Regions from separate parts of the Alteromonas sp. M12 genome, predicted to be linked through region 3. Evidence: predicted binding sites of a transcription regulator. Region 3 holds the regulator's gene; each other region holds the start of a gene.
The links. The regulator FNR, encoded in region 3, switches genes on or off when oxygen is low (the NO sensors DNR and NnrR bind a similar motif). The targets are predictions, from matches to a motif close to TTGATCTAGATCAA.
Positions count from the first base shown of each region.

Region 1: the regulator FNR is predicted to act here: its motif matches at 8,179-8,192, upstream of atpD (F0F1 ATP synthase subunit beta).
Region 2: the regulator FNR is predicted to act here: its motif matches at 2,355-2,368, upstream of clpB (ATP-dependent chaperone ClpB).

Region 1 covers NZ_CP144164.1:2,844,976-2,855,555, reverse strand. The annotation lists gene VUI23_RS12325 (alkaline phosphatase) at 1-39, shown strand, start outside; gene uspE (universal stress protein UspE) at 153-1,064, opposite strand; gene VUI23_RS12315 (F0F1 ATP synthase subunit gamma) at 1,212-2,114, opposite strand; gene VUI23_RS12310 (alternate F1F0 ATPase, F1 subunit alpha) at 2,116-3,693, opposite strand; gene VUI23_RS12305 (F0F1 ATP synthase subunit B) at 3,707-4,558, opposite strand; gene VUI23_RS12300 (F0F1 ATP synthase subunit C) at 4,562-4,840, opposite strand; gene VUI23_RS12295 (F0F1 ATP synthase subunit A) at 4,833-5,558, opposite strand; gene VUI23_RS12290 (ATP synthase subunit I) at 5,626-5,913, opposite strand; gene VUI23_RS12285 (AtpZ/AtpI family protein) at 5,916-6,272, opposite strand; gene VUI23_RS12280 (F0F1 ATP synthase subunit epsilon) at 6,279-6,668, opposite strand; gene atpD (F0F1 ATP synthase subunit beta) at 6,658-8,124, opposite strand; gene VUI23_RS12270 (ATP-dependent 6-phosphofructokinase) at 8,261-9,340, opposite strand; gene corA (magnesium/cobalt transporter CorA) at 9,554-10,580, opposite strand, start outside.
Region 2 covers NZ_CP144164.1:1,375,026-1,385,605, reverse strand. The annotation lists gene clpB (ATP-dependent chaperone ClpB) at 1-2,278, opposite strand, end outside; gene pgeF (peptidoglycan editing factor PgeF) at 2,474-3,229, opposite strand; gene rluD (23S rRNA pseudouridine(1911/1915/1917) synthase RluD) at 3,222-4,205, opposite strand; gene VUI23_RS05875 (outer membrane protein assembly factor BamD) at 4,438-5,205, shown strand; gene VUI23_RS05870 (ChrR family anti-sigma-E factor) at 5,301-5,972, opposite strand; gene VUI23_RS05865 (sigma-70 family RNA polymerase sigma factor) at 5,965-6,579, opposite strand; gene VUI23_RS05860 (LON peptidase substrate-binding domain-containing protein) at 6,636-7,217, opposite strand; gene VUI23_RS05855 (nuclear transport factor 2 family protein) at 7,400-7,822, shown strand; gene VUI23_RS05850 (SDR family NAD(P)-dependent oxidoreductase) at 7,819-8,547, shown strand; gene VUI23_RS05845 (FAD-dependent oxidoreductase) at 8,544-9,833, shown strand; gene VUI23_RS05840 (DUF1365 domain-containing protein) at 9,833-10,576, shown strand; gene VUI23_RS05835 (cyclopropane-fatty-acyl-phospholipid synthase family protein) at 10,566-10,580, shown strand, end outside.
Region 3 covers NZ_CP144164.1:2,533,408-2,543,987, reverse strand. The annotation lists gene VUI23_RS10850 (hypothetical protein) at 1-73, shown strand, start outside; gene VUI23_RS10845 (glucosaminidase domain-containing protein) at 66-875, shown strand; gene VUI23_RS10840 (DUF2987 domain-containing protein) at 872-1,501, shown strand; gene VUI23_RS10835 (patatin-like phospholipase family protein) at 1,520-2,581, opposite strand; gene ttcA (tRNA 2-thiocytidine(32) synthetase TtcA) at 2,597-3,484, opposite strand; gene uspE (universal stress protein UspE) at 3,621-4,553, opposite strand; gene fnr (fumarate/nitrate reduction transcriptional regulator Fnr) at 4,668-5,405, opposite strand; gene VUI23_RS10815 (sulfite exporter TauE/SafE family protein) at 5,431-6,096, opposite strand; gene ccoS (cbb3-type cytochrome oxidase assembly protein CcoS) at 6,093-6,278, opposite strand; gene VUI23_RS10805 (heavy metal translocating P-type ATPase) at 6,301-8,688, opposite strand; gene VUI23_RS10800 (FixH family protein) at 8,688-9,179, opposite strand; gene ccoP (cytochrome-c oxidase, cbb3-type subunit III) at 9,250-10,230, opposite strand; gene VUI23_RS10790 (cbb3-type cytochrome c oxidase subunit 3) at 10,223-10,408, opposite strand; gene ccoO (cytochrome-c oxidase, cbb3-type subunit II) at 10,410-10,580, opposite strand, start outside.

The DNA of each region.
Region 1 (10,580 bases), 310 kb from region 3:
ATTGCGAATACGGTTTTTTCATTACTTGAACACAAATAATCTAGTGGAAAGGATACCTTTTGGTATCCTTTTTTATATTGAAAGGGCAGGGCGTGAGAGTAAACGCCCTTTTTACTGGCGAATTTAGGGTTTCTTTGTTTTAGAGCTCAGCTTCACTCACTCTCATCTAAGTTCAGAGCCAATACCTCACAATTGAGTTCTGCCAAAATGGATTCAGCAGTATTCCCCAGAAATGCAGCGGAAATGCCTTTACGTGCGACTGTGCCTAAAATCACTAGCTGCGCATCAATTTGCTTGACCACATTTGGAATCACTTTTTCTGGCAAGCCTGCAACAACATGTTTTTTTGCCATACTTATTTCATGTTCTTTTTCCATCCCATCGAGTTTTTCACTATGAAATTGGGCACTATTGGCGCTGAGCTTTTCAAAATTGATAGTAGGAAAGTCAATCGACGCACTCATGTTATGCACTAAATAGGCGCTAACAGTATGTATTTCACTGCCGCCTAATTTGGCAAAAAGTCTAGCGGCTTCTAGTATGTCTTTATTTAATGCTACATGATTATCGTCTTTGGCCAACACATCTACCGCTGCCAAAATCGGCGAGTTTGTCCAAGTCTGGTGTTTCACAAGCAATAGCGGCGCTTTGCAATATCGCAGCAAATGCCGATCTAATGGTAACGCAAAGGGATTAATGCTCATGGCATCTGCAGAAATACGTTTTATAACCAGATCAGGTTGAATTTTGTCTACGGCGTCTTCTATCCCTTCATAAACTTCGCGACACCATTCAACATGGGTGGTGCACTTTATGTTCTTTTTCTCGAGATCTTCAGCAATGCTATTCATATAGAGATAGCGATCTGCAAGATATTCTTTTTTCATTTCTTTACGGTGGTCACTAGATAGAATATCGGTCAATTCTAAAATAGGTTCATAAATGACATTGAGAAGATGAATGTGCACTTCATTGAGCTCTGCAAATTTCAAGGCTCGAAGCAATGCATCATGCTGCTTGCGCTTACCACTGATCACAACTAGAATTTTTTGCGGGGTTTTCATAGTAATCTCCATTAATGAATCAAACTTATACATTCCGACCATACACCGATTACCCAAGCAAAACTTGATGTCGATCAAACTTGATGAATAAACAGTTTAGTTCAATATTTCAGAACTAAATTTTAATTTTTCTGTTCTGCTTCGTTTTTATTCAGCCGAAGGGCTGAGGGCTTCAAAACCATTGACTAAGTCAGAAAGCTCTTCATCAATTGCACTTTGTCTGAGTTTGTTAAATGTCTTTTGCATCTGCTCTTGTAACTCCTCGATATTTTTTTCAGCCCGCTGCATGGCGATTAACCGACTGGCATTTTCGCTCGCGAGTGACTCAATGCAACCTTTGAAAAGTGATGTGAAAATGTATTCTTTTATCAGCGTGCTAATGGTGAGCGTATTATTGACTAACAATTGTGGCAGACATTGATTAGGCCAAGGTAGAGAAACAAATTCGTGTTTCCACTTTTGGTCAATGGGTAATATTCGCTGAAAACAGGGGGCATAGTTAGGTTTATCTAGGGTACGATTGAAAAACAGATAGACCTCTTTGAGCTGATTGGTTTTTTGTTGGTGTTCAATTTCCAACAAAATTTCAGATACAAAAGAAGTAATGCTTTCTATTGAATTAGGCAGTGAAAACTGTTTTCCAAGTGGTGCATTTACGCCTTCTAGCAAAGATTGAATTCGTTCACCGGCGGTCCAAATAACTTGCGCTGCGCCAAAGTCTTTCCGTTTTGAATTTAAAAAGTCTACTAAAATATCATTAAATTGCCCCACTAATCCTTGATCTGAGCCAATTACAATTATGCCTATTTGGGTTTTATGATCTGATGGTTTAGATACTTTATCTGTTGTTGGGTAGTCACTTTTGTCGGTATTTAGAAAATAAGCCACTAGTCCTAATTGCACAGTTCGATAATAGTCATCAAGTGAAAGCACGGCGTTTTCATATTGGTTGATATTGGCGGCAGCCATAGCTTTCATTGTTCTAACAACTGATTTTAAATCAGTTGCACTTACAATTTTACGTTGTAAATCGCTATTCGATTCACTCATATTAAGCTTCGCCAGTGACAGTGCTTTGGTCAATAGCAGCGTCAGTATTTGTATGGAAAGGTTCAAGCACCTCTTTAAACATTGCAAAGATGAGGTTTTGTTCATCTTTATTAAGGTCGTTGCTTAATTCTAAGTTGTTCAGAATATCCTGACTGAGGGTATTTATTCCTTTCACTACCGCATCTTGTGCCTCTTGGATATGTTCTAACGAAATGGTGTCAAAGAAATGATTTGTCAGGGCTAAGAGCACAACAATTTGTGCCGACACTGCTAGCGGTGACGATTCAGGTTGTTTAAGACAGGCACGAATGCGTTTTCCGTGCTCAATAGTCGCCAAACTATTTTCGTCTAGGCGTGCACCAAAACGGGCAAATGATTCCAACTCTTCAAATTGTGCATACTCTAATTTTAACGTACCTGAAACGGCTTTGAATCCAGCGCGTTGGGCTTTTCCGCCTACTCTGGAAACTGATTTTCCTACATCTACTGCCGGTAAAACCCCTAAATCAAATAATTTAGGAGATAAGTAAATTTGTCCGTCGGTGATTGAAATTAGGTTTGTGGGGATATAAGCCGACATATTTTGTTCTTCGGTTTCGATTATGGGTAAAGCGGTAAGAGAGCCGCCTCCATTTTCTTGATTTAAATGGGTAGAGCGTTCAAGTAATCTTGAGTGCAGATAAAAAATGTCGCCTGGAAATGCCTCTCTTCCTGGTGGTCTGCGTAGCAATAAAGACAACTCCCGATAGGAACGAGCATGTCGAGTTAAATCATCATAAACAATTAATACGTCTTTACCCGCATGCATGAAGTACTCGCCAATACTGGTTGCAGCATAGGGCGCGATATAATCTAAGCCTGGTGGATCATTACCCTCAGTGACCATTACAACCGTATAATCGAGGGCATTATGCTGTTTTAATGTGGCGATAGTTTTTGCAATCGAAGATGACTTTTGGGCGATTGCACAGTAGATACATATTACATTTTTGTCTTGCTGATTTAATATGGTATCAATGGCGATGGAGGTTTTTCCGGTTTGCCGATCGCCCATAATTAATTCCCTTTGCCCGCGTCCTACGGGGAGTAGGGCATCGAGCACCTTAATTCCGGTTTGTAATGGTTCTGTAACTGGTAAGCGTGACATGATCTCAGGTGCTGGACGCTCAATAGGTAAGCGTGGCGTTTGTGCAAGTTGACCTTTGCCATCTACGGCATGACCTAGAGGATTAATGACACGCCCCAATAGGTGTTCGCCCACTACAATGTCCATTACCCGGCCAGTTCGCTGTACTTGGTCGCCTACGCTTAATTGACAATAGTCACCTAACAATACGACGCCAACCTCATTTTCATCTAGATTAAACGCAATGCCGAAGATATTATTTGGAAAAAGTACTAATTCCTCAAAGCCAACACCTGGTAGGCCAGTAACCGATGCGATACCTTGGGACACACTTTCAACAATGCCTATTTCCTGAAGCACACAATTGATATTCGCATCACCATTGGATTGTTTTAGTTGTGCAAACAGTGAGTCATAGTTTTGCTTTAAACTAGGCTGAGGATCCGGCTTCATTTTGTCTCCGCACTTATTTAATTTCATCTGTGTTTGGGCTCTTACTGGCGTCAAACTTGGTCTCGTCATCTGCTAGGTCATCTGTTAAGTCAAGTGAACTTGTTTTAGGTATCTGATGATTGATACTCTCTTTTAATAGATTTAAATAATTGTGTGCACTCCAGGGTATTTTCCAACCATCAAAAATAACCTCTATGCCACAAATTAGCTCAGGGTTGAGTGTGTAAATAAATTTGATTGCTTCAGCGTTATCTTTCGAATAGGTTTTAATGAACCATTGCTGTAAGGCGTTTTTTTGCGCCGCGCTTAACGCAAAGGTACTGTGAATAGAAATGTGTAAATTTGAGTTAATAGCTTTATCTATTTCAGCGTGTTGTTTGCTGTCCATAATGGTGAGTTGTAGTAATAATTTGTCGAACATCAAATTTTGAACGTCACTATCAGCAAGATCCCGCAGTACTTTTCTACAGGTGGCATATACTTCCTGCATACTTTTTGTTACAACTTCTTGTTGCAAACTTTGCATATCTTGCTCTATTCCTTGCAGCCGATTAGCAAGAATATCCGCGGCCTCTTGTTGTGCCAAGGCAAGTAATTTTTGTCGTTCGTCTTTGGCCTCTTGATTGGATTGACGAATAATCTCGCTGCGCTGTTTTTCTATTTGGCTTAGTTTTAATTGATACTCAGCTTGAAGTGCTTCTGCTTGCTGGTTTTTATCATTTGCGGCACTTAAAATCTGCGCAATTTCGGTTTCTCGTTTATTCAGACCGTTGATAATGGGGTGATATAAAAAGCGTTTTAATAACCACAATAATATTAAAAAATTGACGGTTTGAGCGATTACGGTAAACCAATCGATAGGCATTATTTAGTTCCCAATTTTATCTACAAAATAGTTCCAAAAGGGATTACTAAAAAGCACGATCATCGAAACTACAAAACAATAAATGGCCGTAGACTCAATCATGGCTAAGCCCACAAATAGCGTTCGAGTTATGGTTGATGACGCATCTGGTTGTTGTGCGAGTGCTTTTAATGCATTGGCTATCGCTGTCCCTTCAGCTAAAGAAGGGCCTAATACTCCGATGCCAATTGTCAGCCCCGCAGTGATGATCGAACAAATAGCAATTAGGGTGAGGTTATCCATTAGTTTTCTCCTGTGTCGAAACGGATATTGATGTAAATTTGGGGGTGCTTTGCTGATCCTGCGCAGTGGCTGCAGCGATATACACAGCTGCGAGAATAAAGAATATGTAGGCTTGTACCATTCCGGTTAATAGACCTAACAAAGACATAATAATGGGGAATACAAATGGGGAGATAATCAGCAAAATAGCGATAATCATGGCTCCGCTCATCATATTTCCAAATAAGCGTACCGACAACGCTAAGGTACGAGAGAGCTCACCTATGATATTAAACGGCAGCATAAAGACATTAGGTTGAGCGTAAGACTGCAAATATTTTAATACTCCCTTTTGTTTTATTCCGTAATAGGGGACAGAAATAAACACACAGAATGACAATGCGATTGTGGTAGACAAAGAACCTGTTGGTGGCTCAAAGCGAGGAAATATAGTGAGCAAATTAGCCGTTGCAATAAACAAAAATAGGGTGCCTAGAAAGCCAATGTATTTAGCCGGCTTACGCAAACCTGCTTCGCTTATTTGCTGCAAAATAGTCACTACTAATACTTCTAAACCATTTTGCCAGCGAGTAGGCTGCAATTGATCATTCAATTTACGGGTAATCAGATACGCACTTAGTACTAAAATAGCCATTATCAACCAAGTGAAAACGATAGTGGCATTTAGCTTTAAAAAGCCAAACTGCCAAAAGATGATTTCATCGGGCGTAATATGCATGGTTGTGAACCTTCTCTGTTATTTCTGAATTACCAATAAGTGAAACCATGTGCTTCTCATTTAGTTGTTAAACTGGATTGGGTTTTGCACTAATTGACAACATTCTATTAGTTACGACTCGACCAATTAGAAAACCGATCAAGCATGAAATAAGTAGCCAAAATTGCTGATTTGAAATTAAATAGAAGGCAATTAAGCTCAACCCCATGCGCAATATAAAACCACCGATAAACCAATAAACCGGTTGTGCTGATCGCAGTCCTTTTTGCACCGTAATCCATAAGCTATAGAAAAAGCTAATGCCTAAAACAACACCCGCAACCAACGCAAATAGCATATTTAATGGTTCGATCATGGTTAGTCTTCCTCGTCTGTTGAGTTGTTATCATTCTGGTTGTGAATCGCTTGATGCTCTTTGGTGACCCAGCCCCATGCAGTGAAGCAACCAATAGCTAAGCCGGCCAATAATAACGCTAAAGTCCAAGAGCGTTGTCCATCGTAATTTTTGTCTATCCAAATGCCTAAACTGACACCCAAAAAAGTCGGTACCGCCACTGACCAACCTATGACTCCCATCATGCCTAACCCAAACCATACACCGGGATTTTTGTGGCGTTTCGCTTTTAGTTTTAATTGCGCTTTTGTTTCTACTTGCTTCACCAAAGAATGCGTTGTGTGTTTTTCGGGTTGTGACTTGCCATCTTTGCTAGACATTAGGCATCAATCTCTAGACATTGATGAAAACTGCTTTAAAAAAGTCGTTTCTAATTTGGCTAACACACTGCGCAATTCCAATTGTTGTTGATCTAATTTTAGAAATTCTTGCTCGACAGTTTCGTGCAACTGCTCTAAAGAACTACCAATTACGGCTCTGCGTACAGAGATCAGCAACTGCTTTCCTGTTTTAACCAGCATACCTTCATCAATCGCAATATAAGCATACTCATTAGCAGATACCTGATAGGTTAAAATACCAGGCACCACAGGTGTCACGCAGTCCAGTCGATTGGGTAAAATCCCAAAACTACCTTCGGGGGTTTCGACTACAACACTGATGACATCCTTTATTTCCAAAAATATTTGATGGGGAAGTAAAATTTTAACTTGCATGTTGGTTGTCCTGTTGGCCTGCCTCTGCACTATCACTTTTTGATTTCAAGGCTTCACTAACGTCACCAATCATGTATAACGCACTTTCAGGATAGTCATCAAAATCACCCTGCAGAATTTGCTCACATCCGCTTAGGGCACTTTCCAAACTAACAAATTTTCCTTGCATGCCAGTGAATTGTTCCGTAGTGAAAAAAGGCTGTGTAAAGAAGCGCTCCAAACGACGGGCACGAGTAACTATTTTACGGTCTTTATTAGAAAGCTGCTCTAATCCAAGCATCGCGATAATGTCTTTTAATTCATCATATTGAGCGAGTATTTGTCTGACTTGTTGAGCTAATTTGTAATGCCGCTCACCGACGATATTTGCTGTTGCTAAACTTGAACTGGATTGCAGCGGGTCGATGGATGGATATAGGCCTTCACTGGCACGTTTTCGGGAAAGTACCAATGTTGCCGAAAGGTGTGAAAAAGTATGGGTTGCGGCAGGATCGGTGAAGTCATCGGCAGGCACATACACAGCTTGTATCGATGTTATCGCACCATTTTGCGTGTTCGCTATGCGCTCTTCCAAACCGGATAACTCGGTACCCAATGTTGGCTGATAACCCATCCTCGAAGGCATTTGTCCCATCAGGCCAGATACCTCAGAGCCGGCCTGAATAAACCGAAAAATATTGTCAATTAATAGCAAAACATCTTTGTGTTCATCGTCACGAAAATACTCCGCCATAGTGAGGGCGGCATGACCAATTCGAAAGCGGCTACCGGGCGGCTCGTTCATTTGTCCGAATAGCATAACCATATTATCCAGCACGCCAGCCTGCTTCATTTCCCGATAAAGCTCTTCACCTTCACGGCAACGCTCGCCAATACCACAAAAGATACTCACTCCTTTTTGATGGCTAACCATGTTGTGGATCATTTCTGTTAACAGTACCGTTTTACCCACACCAGCACCGCCAAATAAACCCGCCTTGCCACCACGTTCAAGTGGGCATAACACATCGACAATTTTGATTCCGGTCTCGAAAATTTGTAATTGACTGGATAATTTAGATAACGGCGGGGGATTTTGATGCACACTGCGACGTTCACAGTTTTGGTCAAAACCTTTGCCGTCAATAGGGTTGCCGAACACGTTAAACATACGCGATATGATTTGTTTGCCGATAGGCACGGTAAGAGGCTGGCCAGAGTCTTCAGCTTGCATACCTCTGGCTAAACCCTGAGTAGGGGTCAGTGCAATGGTACGTACTTTATTGTTAGGTAATTGGGTAAGCACTTCTAACGCGATAGTGCGATTTTTAGCATAGACAATATTGTGAATAGCAGGCGGTTTGTGATCGAACTTAATTTCGACAATGCTACCGCGCACGGCACTGACTACACCGACTTGACTAGGTGCGTGTTGCCCATCTTCTATTAATGAATCAGAGGATTCTATACTCGACATTTACGATGCACCTTAGTTGACATGATCATTATAAATTTCATTGCTGCTTGCGAATTGATCTCGATCAAACTCACAAATGATAATGGTTTATAAATTAAGTAAAGGTTATCGCTAATTTATTTATATTTATTGGGTTTTAAGAGTTAGACGTATCTTCTAGCTTAGCAACCCCAAAACTTATCCCTAACGAGATGGCGCTTTGTAGGGTTAGGTCGTCCTTTGAAACCCCTTTGGTTTGATTTGCGACTTGTTCTAAAGGGACGCTGGTTAATTGGTTATTTTGTTGTACAACAACCCGTCCGAATTGTTTTTCAGTAACCAGTTTTGCTGCAAAGGTACCCACGTTTGTAGCAAAAATACGGTCATTTGCTGTGGGCGAACCGCCGCGCTGAATATGTCCTAAAGAGGTTGCTCTTACTTCAATACTTAAGCGTTTTTCCAGCTGACTTTTAAGTACATTTGAAATACCGCCTAAACGTATCGGATCTGGGCTGTCAGAAATCGTTTGTTGCACGGCCATAGATCCATTTTCAGGTTTTGCGCCCTCTGCAATCACAATAATAGAATAGTGCTGATCACTGGCTCTTAATTCGCATGCTGAGACGATTTCATCCAGATTATAAGGAAATTCTGGAATCAGAATGACATCTGCTCCCCCTGCAACGCCTGCATGTAGCGCAATCCATCCGGCGTAACGTCCCATGGTTTCAAGGATCATAATTCGTTTGTGTGAATGGCCGGTGGTACGCAATCTATCAATTGCTTCGGTTACAATTGATACCGCCGTTTCAAAACCAAATGTGCGTTCGGTGCACATCAAGTCGTTATCAATTGTTTTCGGAACCCCAACAATATTCATACCTAGTTTTGTTAGTTCATAGGCTATTGACATAGTGCCATCACCGCCAATCATCACTATGGCATCAAGACCGAGCTCTTGATAATAAGACTTCACATCTTGTGAGCAGTCTTTACCTTGGTAATCAAAAGGATTTGCCTTATTACTGGTACCTAAAATGGTACCGCCTAAGGGTAAGATCCCACTGCAGTCAGCATAACTTAATTGACGTACTTTACGTTTTAGTAGGCCATCAAAACCATCTTCGATACCTATAATTTCGGCATTGTTGTTTAACATTAACGATTTTGCTACAGCGCGTATTGCTGCATTTAAACCCTGACAATCACCACCGCCAGTCAGAATGCCTATCCGCATTTTTTAAACTTCCTACGTATTCTAATAATTGATATTGGTCATCTATTTATATCGGGGAGTATCACCCAACGACTTTACCACTGTCTGGTGATTGCGCTATTAGTAATAACCCTTACTTTGTATATCAAAATAGCAGAAGAAGAGGCGAGTTTGTTCCATCTCGCAAAGCAAATATGCGGGTATGTCGTCAGTTAATCTCTCATTTTAAACCGACTATAACCACTTTCGTTTTTTGAAAAATAGCAACATGCCACAAACCATGCTTAAAATAATTAACCAAACTACCAGGTAACCGTAGGGTGACAATAATTCAGGCATACTCAGAGGGCCGGCGCTGGGATTGAAATTCATGCCATAAATACCCACCACAAAAGTAGGTGGTATAAATAGTGTGGCAATGATGGTCAATACCCGCATGACTTCATTTAATTTCAAACTAACTAAACTCATGTACAGCTCCATCAAACCATTTGTCATTTCATGGTAGGTTTCGATTAATTCAAGTAACGAAATACTATGGTCGTAACAATCCCTTAAAAAAACTTTAGTTTTTGCGCTTATTAGGCTTTGCGTGTCGTCTCTGATGAGTTGGTTAAGCAGCTCTCGTTGTGGCCAAATTTGCCTTCTTAGTAAAACCACATCGCGGCGTAATTGATGAATTTTCTGTAAGATTTCTTTATCGTGATTTTTTAATAATAGCTCTTCTGTTGAATCAATCAGCTGCGCATAAGTTTCCAGTACCGGAAAGCACCAATCAACCACGGAATCAATTAAACTGTAAAACAAGTAGTCAGCTTTATGGGTTCGCATCTTGCCGCTAGCAAGGTTTAATCTGGTTTTGACGCCAGAGAACGGGTTGAATTGACCACTGCAAAAAGAAACCACAGTGCCCTTCATTAAAAATAAGCTAACTTGTTGCAGATAAATATTCGATTCGCTTTGCACAGGTAGCGAAAAAATAGAGAAAATTTGACCATCGTGGGTTTCTATTTTAGGCCGTTCGGCTCGGTTGGCAACGTCCTCAATATATAACTCGTGTATTCCAAAATTCGTTGCCAAATGACTCAATAATGCTTTGTCAGGATTACCCTGAACGTGCACCCAAGTAATATTGTCTTTATTGACGTATTCCATGCATTGTTCGACCGTAATACCACTTTGTTCAACCACTTGATGTTCATTGTAGTTAAACAAAGTAATGTTAACCGCCCCATCAACAGATGCATCAATAAGCCCTGGT
Region 2 (10,580 bases), 1.2 Mb from region 3:
CATCATCAATACGGTTTATGAATTCAGGTCTAAATTGTTGCTCAACGATCTGCATTACCATATTTTTCATTTCGGAATACTGACTCTCTTGATGTTTGTCTTGAATTACATCAGAACCAATATTCGAGGTCATGATTATGACCGTATTTTTAAAATCAACAGTTCGACCTTGACCATCGGTTAGACGACCATCATCCAGTACTTGCAATAAAATGTTGAACACATCTGGATGCGCTTTTTCAACTTCATCCAACAATATGACTGAGTAAGGTTTTCTTCTTACCGCTTCGGTCAAGTATCCACCTTCTTCATAACCGACATACCCTGGAGGCGCACCCACTAAACGGGAAACCGAGTGTTTTTCCATAAATTCTGACATATCGATACGCACCATTGCTTGCTCAGTATCAAACATAAAGTTAGCAAGGGCTTTACATAGCTCTGTTTTACCTACACCGGTAGGGCCTAAGAACAAAAATGAACCTATAGGTCGACTGGGATCAGACAATCCGGCGCGAGAACGTCGTATAGCGTTACTCACTGCGTTCACCGCTTCTGTTTGACCAATCACTCGACTTTGCAAGGCTTCTTCCATGCGCAACAGCTTGTCTTTTTCCCCTTCAAGCATTTTGTTGACGGGAATGCCTGTCCAGCGCGATAACACATCCGCGATTTCGTTTTCAGTCACTTTATTTTTTAACAACTGAGTTTCTGTTTGCTCCGCTTCTGATGCTTGTTCTAATTTCAGTTCAAGTTCAGGAATGCGGCCGTATTGTAATTCTGACATGCGATTAAGATCAGAAGCCCGACGCGCTATTTCCATATCTAATTTAGCTTGCTCAAGTTCAGATTTAATATGCTGTGTACCTTGCATCGCACTTTTTTCAGCATTCCAAATGGCTTCAAACTCAGAAAATTTGTTTTCTAATTGTTCACGCTCCAATTCAATTAGTTCTAGGCGTTTATGACTGGCATCATCTTTTTCTTTAGATAGCGCCTGCTCTTCTAGCTTTAATTGAATTATTCTACGTTCTAAACGATCCATGTCCTCTGGTTTAGAATCCATCTGCATACGGATACTGGAGGCAGCTTCATCAATCAAATCAATCGCTTTATCTGGTAACTGTCGATCCGAAATATAGCGATGCGATAACGACGCTGCTGCGACAATTGCCGGATCAGTAATATCAACAGAATGGTGCAATTCATAACGTTCTTTGAGCCCACGTAAGATCGCAATGGTGTCCTCAACACTAGGTTGATCGACAATGACTTTTTGGAAACGTCGCTCTAAAGCAGCGTCTTTTTCAATGTATTGACGATACTCATCTAATGTCGTTGCGCCAACGCAGTGTAATTCCCCTCGCGCCAAAGCAGGTTTGAGCATATTACCAGCGTCCATCGCGCCTTCGCCTTTACCCGCGCCGACCATAGTGTGCAACTCGTCGATGAATAAGATCACCCGACCTTCTTCTTTAGACAGTTCATTTAGCACTGCTTTTAAACGCTCTTCAAATTCACCTCTAAATTTTGCTCCTGCGATAAGTGCGCCCATATCCAGAGATAGCACACGCTTATTTTTCAATCCTTCAGGCACTTCAGAATTAATAATCCGCTGTGCTAAACCTTCTACGATAGCGGTTTTACCCACGCCAGGCTCACCGATTAATACAGGGTTGTTTTTGGTACGTCGTTGTAAAACTTGGATAGTACGGCGTATCTCGTCATCTCTACCTATCACTGGATCCAGTTTGCCCTGCTCTGCTCGTTCAGTAAGATCTGTAGTGTATTTTTCCAACGCTTGACGTACATCTTCGGCATTCGGATCGGTCACTTTTTGACCACCTCGCATGGTTTCAATGCCTTTCTCGATTTGTGATTGGGTAATGCCTAGCTGACGAAGAATATCGCCTAGTTTGCCTTTATCTTCTAATGCAGCTAACACAAACACTTCAGAACTAATGTATTCGTCTTTACGTTTCTGGGCGATTTTATCGCTCAGGTTCAACAGTACAATGGAGTCTTTGCTCAATTGCACATCGCCGCCAATCCCTTCTACTCTGGGCAATCTATCAATTGCCTCTGCTAGGGATGAGCGTAAACCATTAACGTTAGCTCCTACGCTATCAAACAACGAGCGAATTGAACCACCTTGCTGATTAAGCAAAGCTGTCATTAAATGGACAGGGTCGATATATTGGTGGTCTCGGCCCAATGCAATCGATTGTGCGTCAGAGATTGCCATCTGAAATTTACTGGTAAATCTATCTAATCGCATAAAATTTCCTCAAAATTGATTTACCAACTTAATGGGTACTTTTAGTAACCAATTCAAGGTAAGGAATGATTAATGATTGATCTAGATCAGTAAATTGTCGATAAACGCGAGAGAATTGCGATTTTAATTTGGAATAAGGCCTAAAGTTGGATTTAGGAAAAAAAGCTACTGAATTTATAGCAACTCAAATTACAATTACTGTAAATAAATACCGCATACAAATCGACCTGTCTGAGCTTGGCCGTGATGTTGGGCATACCGATGAGAGTAGAAGTCGCCATGATGAACATAAGTACATATACCACTTTCTACAAAACTACCCACACCTATTGAATGACACTTTTCACGGGCTATTTGGGCTAAACTACACAAGTATTTTCCCTTTTCCGTATCTTTAACAAATGCTTCAGGATACTGAGCAAATACTTTCCTCAAATCCTCAGATACTTGGAAATGTCGTTGCGAAATATGCGGGCCGACCCAAACCGTCAAAGCACCAGGCTCACAATTCATCGCAGCAATTGTGTTTTCAATAATACCATTGGCTAAACCGCGCCAGCCAGCGTGAATGGCCGCCACACAAGTGCCGGCAGTATTCGCCACAAGAATTGGCATACAATCAGCAGTCATCACAGCGCATACACTTTTTCTTTCAGTGGTAAAACTGGCGTCGGCTTTGGCAACTTCTAGAGGTAAAAAATAATCTTTTGTAATACGAATACATCGAATTCCGTGTACTTGCGTTAACCAAGCCACCGAGTCTGCACATGGCAATGCATCTCGATTAAACTGCACATCAGCTGGATTATCGCCAACATGCATTGCCAAATTATTACTCTCGTATGGGGGCTGGCTAACTCCCATTTTACGTGTGGTATAAAAAGCCTTAACACCTTCAGGCAAAGTCCAATGAGGCGTCCGAATTGGGCTTGATAACACAGCTTCAGTCATCGGCAAATCCATGTTCCTTGGTATCTTCTTTGAGAACAGATAGTAGTTCCACCATGTCATCTGGTAAAGGAGCCTGCCAACTCATCCACTCCCCTGTTGTAGGATGAGATAGTTCCAATTGAATAGCGTGCAATGCTTGGCGTTTAAATCCTCTTAACATGTTAATCATATCTTCAGAACAGGCTTTAGGTAAACGTGGTCTGCCGCCATATAACACATCTCCAACTAACGGATATCGCAAATGGGACATATGGACGCGAATTTGGTGGGTACGGCCGGTTTCTAATTTTAGTCTTAGGTGCGTATGGGCGCGATATTTCTGTTTAATACGATAATGAGTGACCGCTGGTTTACCGGTTTCACGGACAGCCATACTGGTACGTTTAGTCGGATGTCGCCCAATCGGAGCATCAACGATACCACCAGCGACCATAGTGCCATAGACCACAGCTTCATATTCTCGACTAATTTCGCGAGCTTGAAGTTGTTCAACCAAATGAGTCTGGGCAGGAACTGTTTTGGCAACGACCATAAGGCCTGTTGTATCTTTGTCGAGGCGATGAACAATACCAGCTCTTGGAACACTAGCGACCTCTGGTGCGTGGCTAAGCAGAGCGTTTAATATTGTGCCGTCTGCATTTCCGGCTCCAGGATGAACAACAAGATCCGTTGGTTTGTTAATCACTAATATATGTTCGTCTTCATACACTATATTTAATTCGATATCTTGCGCCACATGATTTTCTTGCACCTGCAACGTGGCGTCTATGGATACTTGCTCACCACCAAATACTTTTTCTCTTGGTTTATCGCACACAGTCCCATTTAGACTGACACTTCCGGCTAAAATCCATTCTTTTAAGCGAGATCGTGAATAATCAGGGAACAATTCGGCTAAAGCTTGATCTAACCGTTTACCAATTAATGTTTCTGGTACATCTGTAGAGAGTTTTATCGCTTGAGGATCGCTGGGCATGTAAAATTGTGTCCTTAAAGATCTATAAAAATATAATTTCCCGCAACTGGCAATATAATTCACATTATGCGGGTACAAATGCAAACGCCAGATATCACGATTAGGTGATTTATAACAAAACGTGCATCCCATGGATCCCTAGGGTAGAATGCCTCGGATCGATGGATTACTGAAAACAAAGTTTAGCGGATTTTTTAACGCCTGCTAAATCCCTGTATAGAATAAGAGTAACATGACATTTAAAAATTCATTCTACAAACTAATCATTCTGCTTTCTGTTGCCACTATGTATGGCTGTTCTTCTTCACCTGATGATGAAGATATTTTAATTGGGAACAGAAGCGAAAGTGCGCTGTATGATCAAGCAAAAGAAAGTATGTCGCAAGGTAATTTCAACGTTGCGACGGAAATATTAAGTACACTTGATTCTCGTTTCCCTTTTGGACCACATTCACACCAAGTGCAATTAGATCTGATTTACTCTTATTATAAAGTAGGTAAAACAGATGAAGCTATTGCCACTATTGATAGATTTGTGCGACTCAATCCTAATCACTCAGATGTGGATTATGCACTATATATGCGTGGTTTAACTAATTTAGATGCTGATAAAAACCTTTTCCAAGAACTGGTTGGCATTGATCGCTCAGATCGAGACCCGAGCCGTTCACGAGAAGCATTTTCTGATTTTCGCCGTTTAATTAATAAATTTCCCGATAGTAAATACGCTGCTGATGCTAAAAAGCGCATGGTGTTTATTAAAAATCGTTTAGCCAAGTATGAAATCGCCGTTGCACGTTTTTATATGCGCAGAGAAGCTTATGTTGCTGCTGCAAATCGTGGCAGATACGTGCTTGAATACTTCCCTGATTCTAGTGAAATTCAAAATGCATTAGAGATAATGGTTGAATGTTATGACCAACTGGAACTTGAAGAATTAAAAAATAATGCGTTAAAAACCTTGAGACTCAATTATCCAGACAGTCGCTACGTTAGCTAACAGATAAATCTAACGTACTAATTAATTTAAATCATTAAAAAACGCGCTGACAATAATTGCCAGCGCGTTTTTTTTATGGATTGTTAGGATTATACCTAGAAAAACAAGTGACTAAAGGGATTAAGCAAACGTGCGATACCAGATGTGAAGTGCAAGGGCGCATCAACAATGGTAAACACCAAACAGCCTTCACTGGCTTCAGAATATGGCGCGTGAGTATTTTCGCTATTCATCAGAATAAAGTCACCCGTATCATAATGTGAAATACCGTCACTAAACTCACCATCAATCACCAAGGTCAGTTCTGTTCCTCTGTGAGTGTGTTCCGGCACCCGCCCCTGTTTTTGCATAAAAATAAAATTAGCTTTACCTATGGGACCTAAATCAACGGGAGCTTGCCAAAGGTTTCCCAATAGATGTGACCAATTACCGGTCTTTTCAACATAGCGTTTCAAAGCTCTGGGGACAGTAAATTTGCGACCATCTAATTCTATCTGATGGGATTGAGAGATATTGCTCGGCCCCTCAGCAGCGGGTAAACAGGTAATTTCAGCTAACATAGATGCAAAATCAGTGGGTTGTTCAGCCATTCTGTCAATAGGTTGCTCAACAAGTATTTTCGCAGATGCACTTTCTAACTGAGAAATTTGCCTTTTACATTGTGGGCACATGTCAGCATGGGCGGAAATCACCAGCGACAACGCTGGAGCACTTAAGCCTTGAGCAAAATCGCTCAACTGCTGCTGAGTTGGGTGGAAATTAATCATCGTCTTTAATCAACTCTTTCAATCGTTGTAACGCCAACCTTGTACGAGACTTCACAGTCCCCAAAGGAATATCTAGCTGTGAAGCAACCTCTTGTTGAGATTTGCCCTCAATATAAATGGCTTCAATAACCACTTTCTGCTTTTCTGGAAGAGATTCGAACATGGTATTTATTTGTTGCATGGTCATTTGCTGTTCCAGCGAAACCTCGTTGACATCCGCTGTATGCTCGCACAACACTGGCCACAAGTCGTCTGAACAGATGTCTTCCTTGCGGTTTTGTTGTTTGCGCAACATGTCAAATCGTAGATTTCTAGCTATAGTAAAAATCCATGTCGAAGGGGAACCTTTTTCAGCATTGAATAAATGCGCTTTTTGCCAAACATTAGACATAGTGTCTTGCACTAACTCCATCGCCAGCGCTTCGTTTCCTGTTTGTTTCAAGCAATAAGATCTGAGCCTAGGTGCGAAGTAATTAAATACTTCAGCGAACGAACGCTTACAGCGCATTTCAGCCACTGTAACCAAGTGCTCAGACATTTCTTTAGCACATTCTTTAGGTGTGGGTATATTTGCATTTTTCGACTGCAATGGAATTCCGACCAGCATGCGTACTTTCCTGAAATCAAATTATTTCAATTTATACGCATTCAAATAGATAAGGATCACTTTACCAGTTGTGATAAAAATTCCAAGGCTGCTAGACAATCTTTCTGCTGTAAAAAGGTTTGTTTCTGATCTGCATCGACAGGGAGAAGTTCTAACCAGCGATAAACCACCCAAACCGGATCGTCGAATTTGGGGTTAGGGTAAAGCGCTTGAACTTCTGGGTATTTATCGAAAATTTCTTTTAATTTTAAATCTACATCGATATTTCGAGTTTCAACTGCCGAAGATGTCCAGTTTTCTTGCCAGCGGCACTGTCCGATTCTGAGATCGTCCTTTGCCGTCTCAACTGATTCTATACATACACAAGAATGGCCCTTGACAGTGATACCCAGCAAGCCATCTTCCAATAAATCAAAGTCTTCAACTGTGACATAAGTCCCAATTGGATACATATGTTGGTTTGATGTTTTGTCACCCATTGAATTGAGCATACTAATAACGAAGCCAGATTGTTCAGCACAAGCCTCTTTTACCATTCGAATATATCTGGGTTCAAAAATACGTAATGACATTACGCCACCTGGCAATATATGTGCAGACAATGGAAACAATGGAGAAGTAAAGGTTTCAGAAGCCAATTTGCTGTTCCTAATTATTCATCACTAACATCTACGCTAGGCAAAGCAAATTAGATCCAAATAATCTGAAATTTCATCGTTCACCGAAGTTCACCACAAACTAGACTATTTTTAGTCTAAATATGATCCCAATGAAACTGGGTCGAGTAAACCTAACTATGAGCTAACAGAAAGTATTGATCATGAGTGTATTGAAAAAATTCGAAAATTTTTACCGAAACTTGTCGTTGCAATCAATTGCTCACTTGGGCGATGTATATGCTCCCGAAGCAACTTTGATAGACCCGCTTAGCCAACATCAAGGGCTTAAATGTATAAAAGATTACTTTGAAAATTTACTTACTAACACATCAAAATGTGACTGTTTGATTCAACATATCACTGAGGTTGAGGGTGATATTTTCGTAACCTGGAAAATGAGAATAGTGCACCCCCAGCTAAATTCGGGGAAAGAATTTGAAGTTGACGGTATTAGTCACTTAAAAAGCGCTAACGATAAGATTGTATTCCACCGAGATTATTACGACTTGGGAGAGATGATTTATGAGCAAGTCCCGCTGCTAAAACATATTATCAGGGCACTTAAACGAAGGTTAGTCTCATGAAAACAATTTTAATCACAGGCGCAACATCTGGCATTGGTAAAGCGCTCACGCTTTTGTGTGCACAAAAAAATTACAAGGTAATTGCTTGCGGACGAAATCAAGACGCGTTAGAAGCGCTGGCGAAATACGACAATATATCGACACTCAAATTCGATATAGCGAATCAACAGCAAGTTGCTGACGCTTTGCAAAACGTGCATCCAGATATCGCGGTGCTAAACGCAGGTGTGTGCGAATATGTCGATATAGATTGCTTTGAAGTGACATTGTTTAAACGGGTGTTTGACGTCAATTTCATGGGTGTCGTAAATTGCACTGCTTCACTAATCAAAGCGAGCAGTCCACCACAGCAAATAGTGATTGTGGATAGTTTAGCGAGATTGCTGCCCTTCACTCGCAGTCAAGCATATGGTGCCAGTAAAGCAGCCTTACACTACTTCAGTAAGAGTATGCAAGTTGACCTAGCGCCCAAAAACATCCTCATTCAGAGCGCTTCTCCAGGCTTTGTAGAAACACCATTAACGGATAAAAATGATTTCGAAATGCCAATGAAAATTAGCGTCAATGAGGCTGCTGATGCCTTATTAGTGGGAATTGAACAGCGCCATTCAAGCATTTATTTCCCCAAAAAATTAAGTTTTATATTACGTTTTTTAAATCTTTTTCCTGCATGGGCGAAATTTAAAATAAGCAGCAAAATGAAGAATACTCAGGATACTGAATGAAAAAGCGAATCGCGATTATTGGAAGCGGCATTTCTGGCATAACATGTGGCCATTTACTCCATGAAAAGTTCGACATTACCGTGTTCGAAGCCAATAACTACATTGGCGGCCACACCGCCACTGTAGATGTTGATGTAGCCGGAAAAAGTTACGCCATAGACACTGGGTTTATAGTCTACAACGATTGGACTTATCCTAACTTTATTAAGCTACTTGCAAAAATCGGGGTGGCAGGTCAACCCACAGAAATGAGTTTCAGTGTGAAAAACCTGAGTGAAAACTTAGAATACAACGGCAATACAATTAATAGTCTATTCGCCCAACGAAGAAATATTCTTCGTCCTAAATTTCACCGAATTGTCCGCGACATATTGCGCTTCAATAAATTATGTAAACAACTTTTTAGTGAACAAACGCCCGAACAAATTGGCGATATCACTCTGGGCGAGTTTTTAATTCAACATAAATTTAGCGAAGATTTTAATCACAACTATATTTTACCTATGTGCGCTGCGATTTGGTCAGCAACGTTGCAAGATATTAAAGGCTTTCAGCTCGCGTTCTTTTTACAATTTTTCAATAACCATGGGTTATTAAATATCACTGACAGACCACAATGGTACACCATCATTGGTGGCTCCAGAGAATATATAAATCCATTAACAGAAGGTTTCAGGGACAAAATTCTATTGAACAGTCCTATTAGTCAAGTGGAATATGTAGATGGCAAATATCGTATTACATTGGCGGCAGTCGATGGGGATCTAAGTAACAGCAACTTTGAATTCGATGAAGTGATATTTGCCTGTCATAGTGATCAGGCGCTAAAAATGATTAAAAACCCTTCTATTGCACAACAAGATATTTTATCGGCTATGCCCTACAGTCCCAATGAAGTGGTATTGCACACTGATACCTCTGTATTGCCGAAGCGCAGATTGGCTTGGGCGAGTTGGAATTATTTACTCAAAGGTGGTCCTAACGAGGAACAAGAACCAACATCACTCACTTACAACATGAATATTTTACAACGCCTAGAGTCGGAACATACTTTTTGCGTGACACTGAATAATAGTGAGCATATCGCCCCTGATAAAATTTTAAAACAGTTCGAATACCATCATCCTCAATTTAGTTTGCAAAGCGCCAAGGCACAATCCCGAAGAACTGAGATTTGTGGCGTGGCGGGCATGCATTTTTGCGGTGCGTATTGGTACAACGGCTTTCATGAAGACGGTGTGCGCAGTGCTTTAGATGTGTGTAGTCGATTTGGGGCTGAACTCTAATGGACAGTGCGCTATATATTGGCAACGTTTTTCATGCGCGACACCTTCCGAAAAAGCATGCCTTTAACTATAAAATATTTATGTTTTGGCTCAACCTAGATGAAATAGACGAGCTTTGCGAAAACGTAAAAGGCTTTTCTACCAATCGTTTTTCAGTGGTTAGGTTTAAGCGTTCAGATTTTTTAGGTAATCCACAAGATGATTTAAAGTCATCGGTGATACAACGTATGTCTGAATTAGCGCAAAAGCCACTGTCTGGAAAGGTATTTTTGTTAGGCCAACTGCGTATGTTTGGCTTGTATTTTAGCCCAGTCAATTTTTATTATTTACAACAACCAGATGGCACATTTAGTCATCTACTTGCTGAGGTGAGCAATACACCTTGGAACGAAAGACATCACTATTTGGTTGATTTAGCGGTCCAACAAGACTGTGATAAAGAATTTCATGTTTCTCCATTTAATCCCTTAGATATGCAGTATAAATGGAACGTTAAGCAACCTAGCAAAAGACTCACATTGTCACTTAGCTGCTTTAAAGAGCAGAAGCACTTTCAAGCAAATCTCAATCTTGTTCGTGAACCATTGAACTCAAAACACCTTTTACGCGTAATACTAAATATCCCAAGTATGACAATAAAAACCGTTGTCGGTATTTATTGGCAAGCATTGAAATTGTTTGTTAAAGGTGTGCCTTTTTATGGTCATCCTGGCAATAAGGAAAAAAAAGCAGATGTTAAATAGTGAA
Region 3 (10,580 bases):
TACAGACAATAACAATTTAAACGATGAGACCCAACAACAAGGGTCTGATGGAGATACTACATTTGATGCATAACGTTGACTTTCCAGGCCCTAGACGGATTCTCTATTTGGGAATAATCTGGGTGTTTGGCGCTGTAGTGTTAAGTTACCCATTTTTATTTCCACCAAAGGAGTTAGATCCTTTTGATGAGCAAAATATCGCTCCTTATGTAGAACAAAAAATGCCTAACTTCGCTAAGATACAATCAATTACGGAACGGAAAAAAGCATTTTTCGACTATTTGTTACCTGCAATTCATCATCACAATAAAGTGATTATTCAAAAACGGGATTTTCTGAATGAAATAAAAAACGCAATTGAACAACAATTGCCTTTTAGTTATTTGCAGCAAAAGAGACTCGATTCACTAGTGAAAGAATATCGCGTTGACCCTGACGACGATTTGAATTCAATCGTGGACCGATTAATGCGTCGAATAGACATTATTCCTGTTGAGTTGGTGCTTATGCAAGCAGCGAACGAGTCAGCTTGGGGAACCTCTCGATTTGCTCAAAAAGGTTATAATTTTTTTGGACTTTGGTGTTTCCGAAAAGGGTGCGGTTTTGTACCAAAACGGCGAAATGAAGATGCCGCTCATGAGGTGGCTAAGTTTAAAAGTTTGGATCACGCAGTGAGTACCTATTTCCGCAATTTAAATCGACATGATGCGTATAAAGAGTTAAGGGCGATTCGTCTATCTTTGCGTGAAAACGACAAACAAATTACAGCAGAAAAGCTAGCCAAAGGGTTGAAAAGTTACTCCCAGCGGGGTGATGAATATATCGAAGAGTTAATCAATATGATACGTTTCAATAGGAAGTTTTTACCAGTATGAAAATCTTAAGTTTTACCTTAGTGTTGTTTAGTTTTTGTGGTTTGGCTTTTGCTGATACACTTTCAGTTGAATACTCAAGTTTTTACAGTCACCTTAAAAAAATCGATAATGAAGAAACACCTGCATTGCAATTTGCATTTGGTTTTAAAAACGTCAGAAATGGCGATTTATGTGAAATTAAAACCGCTAATATAGTCACTCAAAAAGTCACACTACCTGTTACAGTAACGCCTGAAAACCGGTTTTTGTTACCCACCGAAAAAGCATTAAGCCAAGCTAAAGCAATTGTCGAATTTGAACTATTAGAAAATAATAATCAATGTGACATGTCAGTTCAGTTGGAAACTAAACCTTCTTATTTAAAACAGCAATATACACATCAAGAGTTACAAGATTTGTATCAGCAATACACAGTGTTTTTTGATGATATGGGCAGCTTTTTGTCGTTCCTAATGCCGTCAGTTACCGGCTTGCAGTTTTATTTCGATAATGTTGACAGAGACTCTATTCCTGCCGAAATTTATCTCGATGAACATCATGCAGTAATTACCGGAGACTGGCTAGAGCAGGGCAATCAGATCCAGTTTTCTGAAGCCCCATATCGCGTGACAGCAATAACCAAATAACGATATCCGTAGAGTGAATTAGTCGAGACGCAATTGATATTTAATCTGCGCAGCAACACGGTTGACGCTTTGACGCCCCTCTTCAATTAACTCAGCCGCGCGATGAAACTCCATAATGCCAAAGTCGCGTAACTGGGGTTCAATTAGTATATCGGGGGGATCGCCAGCTAATCGCGAGCGGGTGACTCTTGCCTGAAGGATATCTAACGAACTGGACATGACACCTAACATACTAGGGGTATTGTCAGTTAATTTAACATTTGATGATTTTTGCGTCGCCGTTACTTGCTCCGGCGTTTCTACCTGAGTTTCTGAGGTGGTTATTTGCTCTTCACTATTGGCGTCAAAGTCAGAATCCAGTGCCATGTTTTCTAGATCTTCTAAAGATTCAAGCTCATCATCGTCCATATCATTGTCTTTTTTGAACTTGCCACTGAAAAGACGCTGCATAAACGACTGACTTTTATTAAAAAAATCATTGGTTCGTTTTTGATTATTTTCATGTTCCATTTGATATTGAGCTTGAACTTCAGGCCTAAAATCTGCACTTAGATTAACCGCAAAAACAAAGTCAGCACCTAGTTGCCGACAAAGATTTACCGGCACTGGGTTGACCACAGCACCATCCACTAGCCAACGGCCTTTGTGCGCAATGGGTGGAAACAGGGCAGGTATTGCACAGGATGCTCTAACCGCATCCGCAATAGGACCTTGAGTAAATGAAACCTCTTTACCACTATATAAATCGGTCGCCACAACACCTAAGGGTTTGGATAAGTGTTCAAAGTCTCGTTCGCAAAAATTGTCTTCGAGGGCTTTAAACACTTTAATTCCGCTAGCCAGTCCACCTTTACGAAATCCAACCCCTAACAGTCCTAAAACTTGCCACTCAGTTAGAGAGCTTGCCCATTCTGCGAGTGGATCCAGTTTATTGCTTGCATACGCGGCTCCTACATAGGCACCAATGGAACAACCAGCGACCACGTCAACCTTGATGCCTAGTTCTTCTAACGCCTGTATTATACCGATATGCGCCCAACCTCGAGCAGCGCCGCTTCCTAGTGCTAATCCAATTTTCATTTACTAAAATGATCCTTAACTAATATTGATTATTTTGACAGTGTCATCAGCACTTGTTGAAGGTGTAGAAAAATCTTCTTGATCAAATCCAATATCACCGTTAACAAACGGTGTTTGTTGCGTCTCTAAGGTTTTAAAGTCGAAAAGTTCACTATCGGCAAGATGCGAAGGCACGACATTCTGCATTGCCCTAAACATACTTTCAATCCTACCCGGAAAACGCTTGTTCCAGTCTACTAGCATGTTTTTAATAACTTTGCGTTGTAGGTTCTCTTGCGAGCCACATAAATTACAAGGAATAATCGGGAACTCAATTAAATCAGAATATTGTGTAATTTCTTTTTCAGCACAGTAGGCTAGGGGGCGAATGACCATTTGTTTGCCATCATCGCTGACTAACTTGGGAGGCATAGATTTTAAGCGTCCGCCATAAAACATGTTTAAGAATAGTGTTTCTAACATGTCGTCACGGTGGTGCCCCAACGCGATTTTAGTTGCGCCTAGTCGGGTTGCCGTCTTGTAAAGTATCCCTCTGCGTAATCTAGAGCATAGTGAACAAGTTGTTTTTCCCTCTGGAATTTTATCTTTTACAATCGAATAGGTGTCTTCCGTGACGATTTCAAATGGAACTTGCAATTCTTGTAAGTAGTTAGGCAGTATCTCAGCGGGGAAGCCTGGTTGTTTCTGATCTAAATTAACCGCAATAATTTCAAATTTAATTGGCGCAATCTTTTGCAGAAACATTAAAATATCAAGCATGGTGTAACTGTCTTTTCCGCCAGACAGGCAGACCATTACCTTATCGCCATCTTCGATCATATTAAAATCGGCAATTGCTTTGCCTACATTTCGTCTTAGGCGCTTTTGAAGTTTATTAAAACTGTATTTTTTACTCTCAGACAGAGACTCGACCTTACTCATCTTATTCCTAGAAAAACATTGCTATCAGCGCGGATTATACCTGTCCTCATAAAGGACATAAACACCCTAAATTTAAATGTTTGCAGTCATTTTCTAAGAATCACAAGGTTATGTAAGGTTAATGTTTAAGAGGACACTCAAAGCCTTCTGGTTTAATTGCTAAAACGTCACAATTGAGTGAATCTATTGTATGTTCAGCCGTGTTACCGATAAGGGCGGCTGTAATACCGGTGCGACCTACAGTACCGATAACCACTAACTCTGCGTCGATAGCTTTTGCCACTGAAGGAATGACATCCTCAGGCAAACCTTCACTAAGATGCTGATTTTCTTGTGGGATATTGAATTCTTGAGCGTGCTCAAGCATACATTTGGCGTGGTGTTGTTTAACTGACTCTGTATAGCCAACCGGATCGAACTCTGGTATTTCGATGGCAATATTAACCGGTGTACCTGGGTAAGAATTAACCAAGTTTACATGTCCTTCCAGTAAATCAGCCATCAATCCAGCGGTTTTAGTGATTAACTTGTTTAAGCTATGATGTTCTTCATCTTCACTGCCCACATCTACCGCAGCTAAAATATTGCCATTAATAGGCCAATCATGTTCTTTAACAAGTAAAACTGGAACCGGTGATTTACGTAGGATATGCCAATCAGTCGGGGTGAATATCACTGACTTTAGGGTGTCATGCTCGTGGGTTCCTTTGACGATTAAATCATAGCTGTGATCAATCACTTCGAACAATACACTTTCATATGGCCGATTATGCCAGACCACTTTTATATCTACTGAAATAGATGAGTTAGCCGCTAGGGGTTCAACTATATTGGCAAGCCAATCGGTTTTGTCATCCACCACAGCTTGGCGCATCGTTTCTCTTTCATCCACGGTGAGCATAGTGGTCATTTCATAAGAGAAATCATATATGGAGAGAAACGCGGTAATACTAGCGCCGGTTTTTTCTGCCAATAAAAGCGCTCTTCTAAACGCTTTTTGATCTTCTGAAGTTGGGTCTACAACAGCTAGTATTTTGTTAAATACGGACATAAATTAATTCCCTTCAAACGTTTACACTACGTATATTAAGTGTATGGCTACTTTAGCTAGTTTGCCAATTAACAGACTAATTGTTTTGACCTGAATCAATTTAAATTAAAAGACTTAACCGCAGGCTTGTTTATTTAAAACGTGTTCACCAAGTTTCTCTCTAAGTACCGCCAAATTGAGAATTTGTATAAATTTCCCATCAACTTTGATGATATTTTCTTTTTGAAAACGGGTGAGTAAACGACTCACGGTTTCAACAGTTAAACCAAGGTGATTACCAATTTCGTTTCGGGTCATGGTTAAATTAAATTCTAATTCAGAAAAACCGCGAGAGCGAAAACGATCTGATAGATTAATTAGGAAGTGGGCAAGACGTTCTTCTGCTGTGCGCTTGTTTAATAACATCATGAGACTGTGATCTTGGTTTATTTCTGTGCTCATAATTTTAAGCATTTCTTTGCGCAGTGTAGGAAGTTGTGCGCTCATAATATCTAACTTGTCGTAAGGTAACTCACAAACCATGGAGGTTTCCATCGCTTGATTATAACTTTGATATTTTTCAGAAAATAGTCCATCAAAGCCGACAATATCACCGGGAAAATGAAACCCTGTAATTTGTTGTTCGCCATCGGGAGAGGTTATGTAAGATTTAAATGAGCCCGTTCTTACTGCAAACAGCGACGTAAATTTTTGCCCAGGAATAGTTAATTGATCATTTTTATGCAAAGGGCGCTTGCGTTCTATGATTTCGTCCAAACTCTCCATTTCAGTCTGATTCAGAGCCACCGGTATACATAGGTGATTAAAACTGCAGTTTTGACAGCGAATACTGAACTTGTTCGGATCTGACATTAGTTAATTCCAATTAATTCATTAGTTACCAATTATGAATCCCTTGGTAACATAAAATCAAGCCAAATAAGCATAATAAGACTGCAACGCTTCGTTTTACCACTGGTTGGGTCAACCATCCTCTTATTTGGCTGGCGCTGGCTCCCATTGCTAACATGATGGGCAAAGTTCCCAAGCCAAAGCAAAACATGGTGATAGCACCTTGTACCGCACTGCCGGTGGAAACACTCCATGTTAACGTCGAATAAACCAATCCACAGGGCAACCAGCCCCAGATTAGGCCATAGGGTACAGCATAGATTGGGTGTTTAAAGGGAATGAAACGCTTTGATATGGGACTAATTATACGCCAAAAAATAGCGCCAACTTTTTCTACTTTAACCAGTAGTTTTGACCACTGTCCCACATATAATCCAAGCAGAACCATAAATACTCCGCCAAAAAGAGTCAGTGCTTGAGGATTGATAAAGGATTTTGTGGTGACGATCTGACCCAACAGCCCAGCGATTGCGCCAGCGAAACTATAAGATAAAATGCGGCCTGAATTATAGGCAATTAAATACGGCCATTGTGACTTATTCTTTGGTAATGCAAAGGTAAATGAGGTCACAATTCCACCGCACATCCCAGCGCAATGCACACTTCCAGCAAGTCCGATTAATATTGCAGAAAACCAGCTTAAGTCGTTCATTTGTCGTTAGTTTTTGGCTTTTTTACTTGTACTTTTTTATCCACGTCATCATCGAATAGAATGTTGTATCCTTGACGCTCTAAATCTTCAAACTGATTGGATTTGACCGCCCAAAAAAAGATCCCTATGGCTAACAGTACTAGCACAATAGCGATGGGGATTAGCACATAAATGATACTCACTTTAATTTCCTATTAGCGCTGGTTAACGTAGTAAACGAATAGAGTTTGCGACCACAATAATTGAACTTAACGACATGCCAATTACGGCCATCCACGGGCTTAAATATCCGGCTACTGCTAGGGGAAGAATTAACGCGTTATAGCCAATGGCCCAAACCATGTTCTGTTTGATTTTGGTACGCACTTTAATCGCCATACTAACAGCAAACTTAACATTACTTAATTTTGAATTTAATAAAATGATATCGGCAGAACGTTTCGCCATGTCACTGGCGTCACCTACCGCAATTGATACATCAGCAGCGGCCAAAACTGGGGCGTCATTGATGCCATCACCAATCATCAAAACTTTGTGTCCTTTGGCTTGTAAGTTTTGAATGTATGTCAGTTTTTGTATTGGCGTTTGTCTAAAATAAACGTTTGGGATACCTAAAGAATCAGCGACCAAAGACGCGTTTATTTCTGAGTCACCACTTAACATCACCAATTGTTTGCTGCGTAAGTCATCGACGAGTTGTTTTGCGTCTTTTTTAACTACATCTTTTACGCTAAATGCAGCAATTAACTGATTGCCCAATTGCAGATAAACTCGAGAGTCATCCTCAGTGGGTCGTAAACCATCACTGTTATCAAGAATACTTATGTTACCTATCTTAACGACTTGAGATTGGTAGGTTCCTTGTAAACCTTTTCCCGCCACAGTAACTACTTGGGAAACTGCGCAGGGGGTCTGAGATTGAAACGCGTGAGATATCGGATGTTTTGAATAGAGTTCTAATCCAGCAGCTAAATTATAAACAAAAGTTTCATCTGCTGCGTTAAAGAGCTCGACGTCACTTACACTGAAATGTCCATTGGTTAGCGTGCCTGTTTTATCAAAAATCACGGTGTCGACATCAGGCATAACATCGATAATATTTGCTCTTTTAACTAATAAGCCATATTGATTTAATTTTGCTATTGCACTGGTTAAAGCCGTCGGCGTTGCCAAGCTAAGGGCGCAAGGGCAGGTCGCAACTAGGATTGATATGGCAACCCAAAAAGCGCGTTCTGGTTGATAAGCCAGCCAGCCAACGTAACTTATTAAGGTGATACCTAGAACAATTACAATAAAGTACTTGGAGGCAATATCTGCATATACAGCTGCCTTGGGTTTATCTGAAAGAGCTAACTCTTGAAGGCGTAAAATTTTGTTCACCAGGGACAATTTAAGCTCGTTTTCAACTTCAATTTCAAAAGAACCTGATAAATTAATGGTTCCGCCATAGACATGAGCGCCGGTGCTTTTTCTGATTTTTTCTGATTCACCGGTCAACATAGATTCATCCACGTTGCCATTTCCGTTGATTATTACCCCGTCTACTGGAAAAGTTTCTCCAGGACGGACTACTATTTTTTGTCCTTTTTTAAGATGTTTGGCTAATACCGAAGTTTGCTTATTATCGTCATCAATTTGCATCGCCGTTAATGGAATATACTTAAACATATTTGCCGATATTAGGCTGGCCTGATGTCGTGAACGATGTTCCAAAAATCGGCTAATCAGTAATAAAAAGATAAACATACATACGGATTCAAAATAGATTTCCCCCGTATGGGAAATGGTTGCCCAGGCACTAGCCACAAAAGTGCCAATAATTGCGATTGAAACCGAAAAATCCATATTTACAGATCCCATCCGCAGCGAACTAAAAGCACTTTTATAAAAAGTAAATCCAGAATACAGTACAACCGGGGTGGTCAATAAAAAACTAACCCAATGAAGAAACTCTTTGGTCGCATCATCTATTGAACCGAAAATGCCGAAATAAAGACCAATGGCTAACATCATAACTTGCATGCTCATTAAGCCAGCCAATCCAATTCGTTTTAAATAGTTCTTGGATTCTTTCTGATAAGAGGCTTCATGTTCGTCTGCTTGGAAGGGAAGTGCGTGATAGCCGATAGATTCTAGTTGTCCGATGATTTCACTAAGTTTTAGTTCTGAATCTATCCAATTAATCGTTGCTCGACGTGCAGATACGTTGACTGCAATTCGTTTAATTCCGGGCGTTTTTAAAAGTTGTTTTTCAATCAGCCAACCACAGGCAGCGCAGCTTATTCCTTCGATGGTTAATTGTATTTGTTTTTGGCTGCCGTCATCGACCACAAATTCTTGCTGAATCTCTTCATGATCGTATGCTTTTAAGGTATCGAGTGTTTCGGTTAGTAATTCATCTCCCTTGTCGGCAAATTCGGTTCTGAAGCGGTAATAATCTTCTAGTCCGTTGCTGACAATTGCTTCAGCCACAGCTTGGCAGCCAGGGCAACACATTTTGCGAGGCTCACCTAAGATGTCTGCCCAGAAGACTTCTCCATTTATTATTGGAAGCCCACAATGATAGCAATTTTGTGAGTTACTATTTTGCATTAAGGATTAAAGTTGAAAGGGGCTTTTTGTGGTAAACCTGTATCCTGCATTATCTTCCATTGCTCATTCAAAGGTGAAAGAGTTAACTTCCATTTACCAGTAATAGGTTTCTCTGCATTAGCTTTGTAATTGCCATTTGCATCTTGGGTCAACAATAACGAAAAATCATTATCTTGGAGCGTTGCATGATAAAAATGCAGTTTTAACGCTTCACCAGAAGTGGGTTTGCCTGATAAAAACTCAAGTTGTACTCGACTACCATCAATTGTCAAAAGTGTGGTGATACCTTGAGCTTTGGCTTCTTGAATTTTAGTTAGTTCTAAATTGATGCCTTTGCCTTCCTTGTAATAGTCATCTATGACCAGACTATCCTCAGTATTTAAGGCAAGATTTAACATGGTGACACTAAGACATATGGAAACAACGGGTATGGTGATTAAAAACCAAGGCCAAAATTGTTTGTACCAAGGTGTTTTATCTGAGCGATTCATTAATATTTACTTCTTATTTAAGAACACAAAGCCTCGTTAAACGAGGCTTTGTTAGGTAACAACTCAATGTTTATTTATCTTTAGATAAACTATAAACATAGGTAGCCACTAGGTGTATCTTCTTCTCTCCCAAAGTGTTTTTGAAAGAGGGCATAACACCAGCTCGTCCGTAGTTAACAGTTTCAGTGACTACGTCGGTGCTGCCACCATATAACCAAATATTATCTGTTAAGTTCGGAGCGCCTAGCGCTTGATTACCTTTACCATCTGCTCCGTGACAAGCAGAGCATACTGCAAAGCGTACTTTACCTGCTTCTTTTAAGTCAGGGTCAACTTGTCTACCACTTAAACTTAACGCATAAGCAACGACTTCTTTAACACCTTGCTCACCAAAAGAAGGTAACCATGCGGCCATATTGGCTTGGCGACCATTTGTTAAGGTTTCAACAATCTTCTCTGGCGTTCCACCGTATAACCAGTCATGGTCAGTCAGGTTAGGGAAGCCTCGTTGACCACGAGCATCAGAACCGTGACACTGAGAACAGTTTTGCATAAACAAACGCTGACCAATTTTTAGGGCTTCTTCGTTATTAACTAACACTTCAATTGGCTGTTCGGCGTATTGGTTGAAAATTGGCGCAAATTTTTCTTCGGCCTTTTCAAGTTCACGATCATATTCAACACCAACACCACCTAAACCGAAGAGGGCGTTTTTCGCTTCTTCTCGAGACGCTAAAACTGCATCTTTTGATTCTTGCAGGGTTTGAATATCTTGGTTTGAACTTTTCCAACCTAACAAACCTTTCCAATTCCCTAAACCCGGATAAAGTAATAAATACAAAATCCCCCAAATCATGGTCATGTAGAACATGATTGTCCACCATTTAGGTAGAGGGTTATTGATTTCGATAATACCATCAAACGAATGATGCATATCGTCACCTTCTTCAACGCCTGTTTTATTCAACAGACACCAGCGTAAGATTAGGTAACACCCTAGAATTGTTCCCAATGAGATTACTGAGACCCAAATACTCCAAAAGCTACTCATTTATCGAAGACTCCCGCTCTTTTTTTTCTGATTGTTGGGTTGGCTCATCATCAAAAACCAAATTTTCTGCTTCATCAAAGCGTTTTTTAGCGCGGCTGCTAAAAGCCCATACCACTATGCCGATAAAGCAAACAAAAACCACAACTGTAAATATGCTACCCGCTGCACCGTAATCCATACTATTTCAGCGCCGTTCCAAGAGATTGTAGGTAGGCAATTAAAGCCTCCATCTCTGTTTTACCTTGTACTGCTTCTTTTGCGCCAGCGATTTCTTCCTCGCTATAAGGCACTCCAAAGTCTTTAAATACACGAAGTTTTTTCTCAATTAATTTGCCGTCAAGTGTATTTTC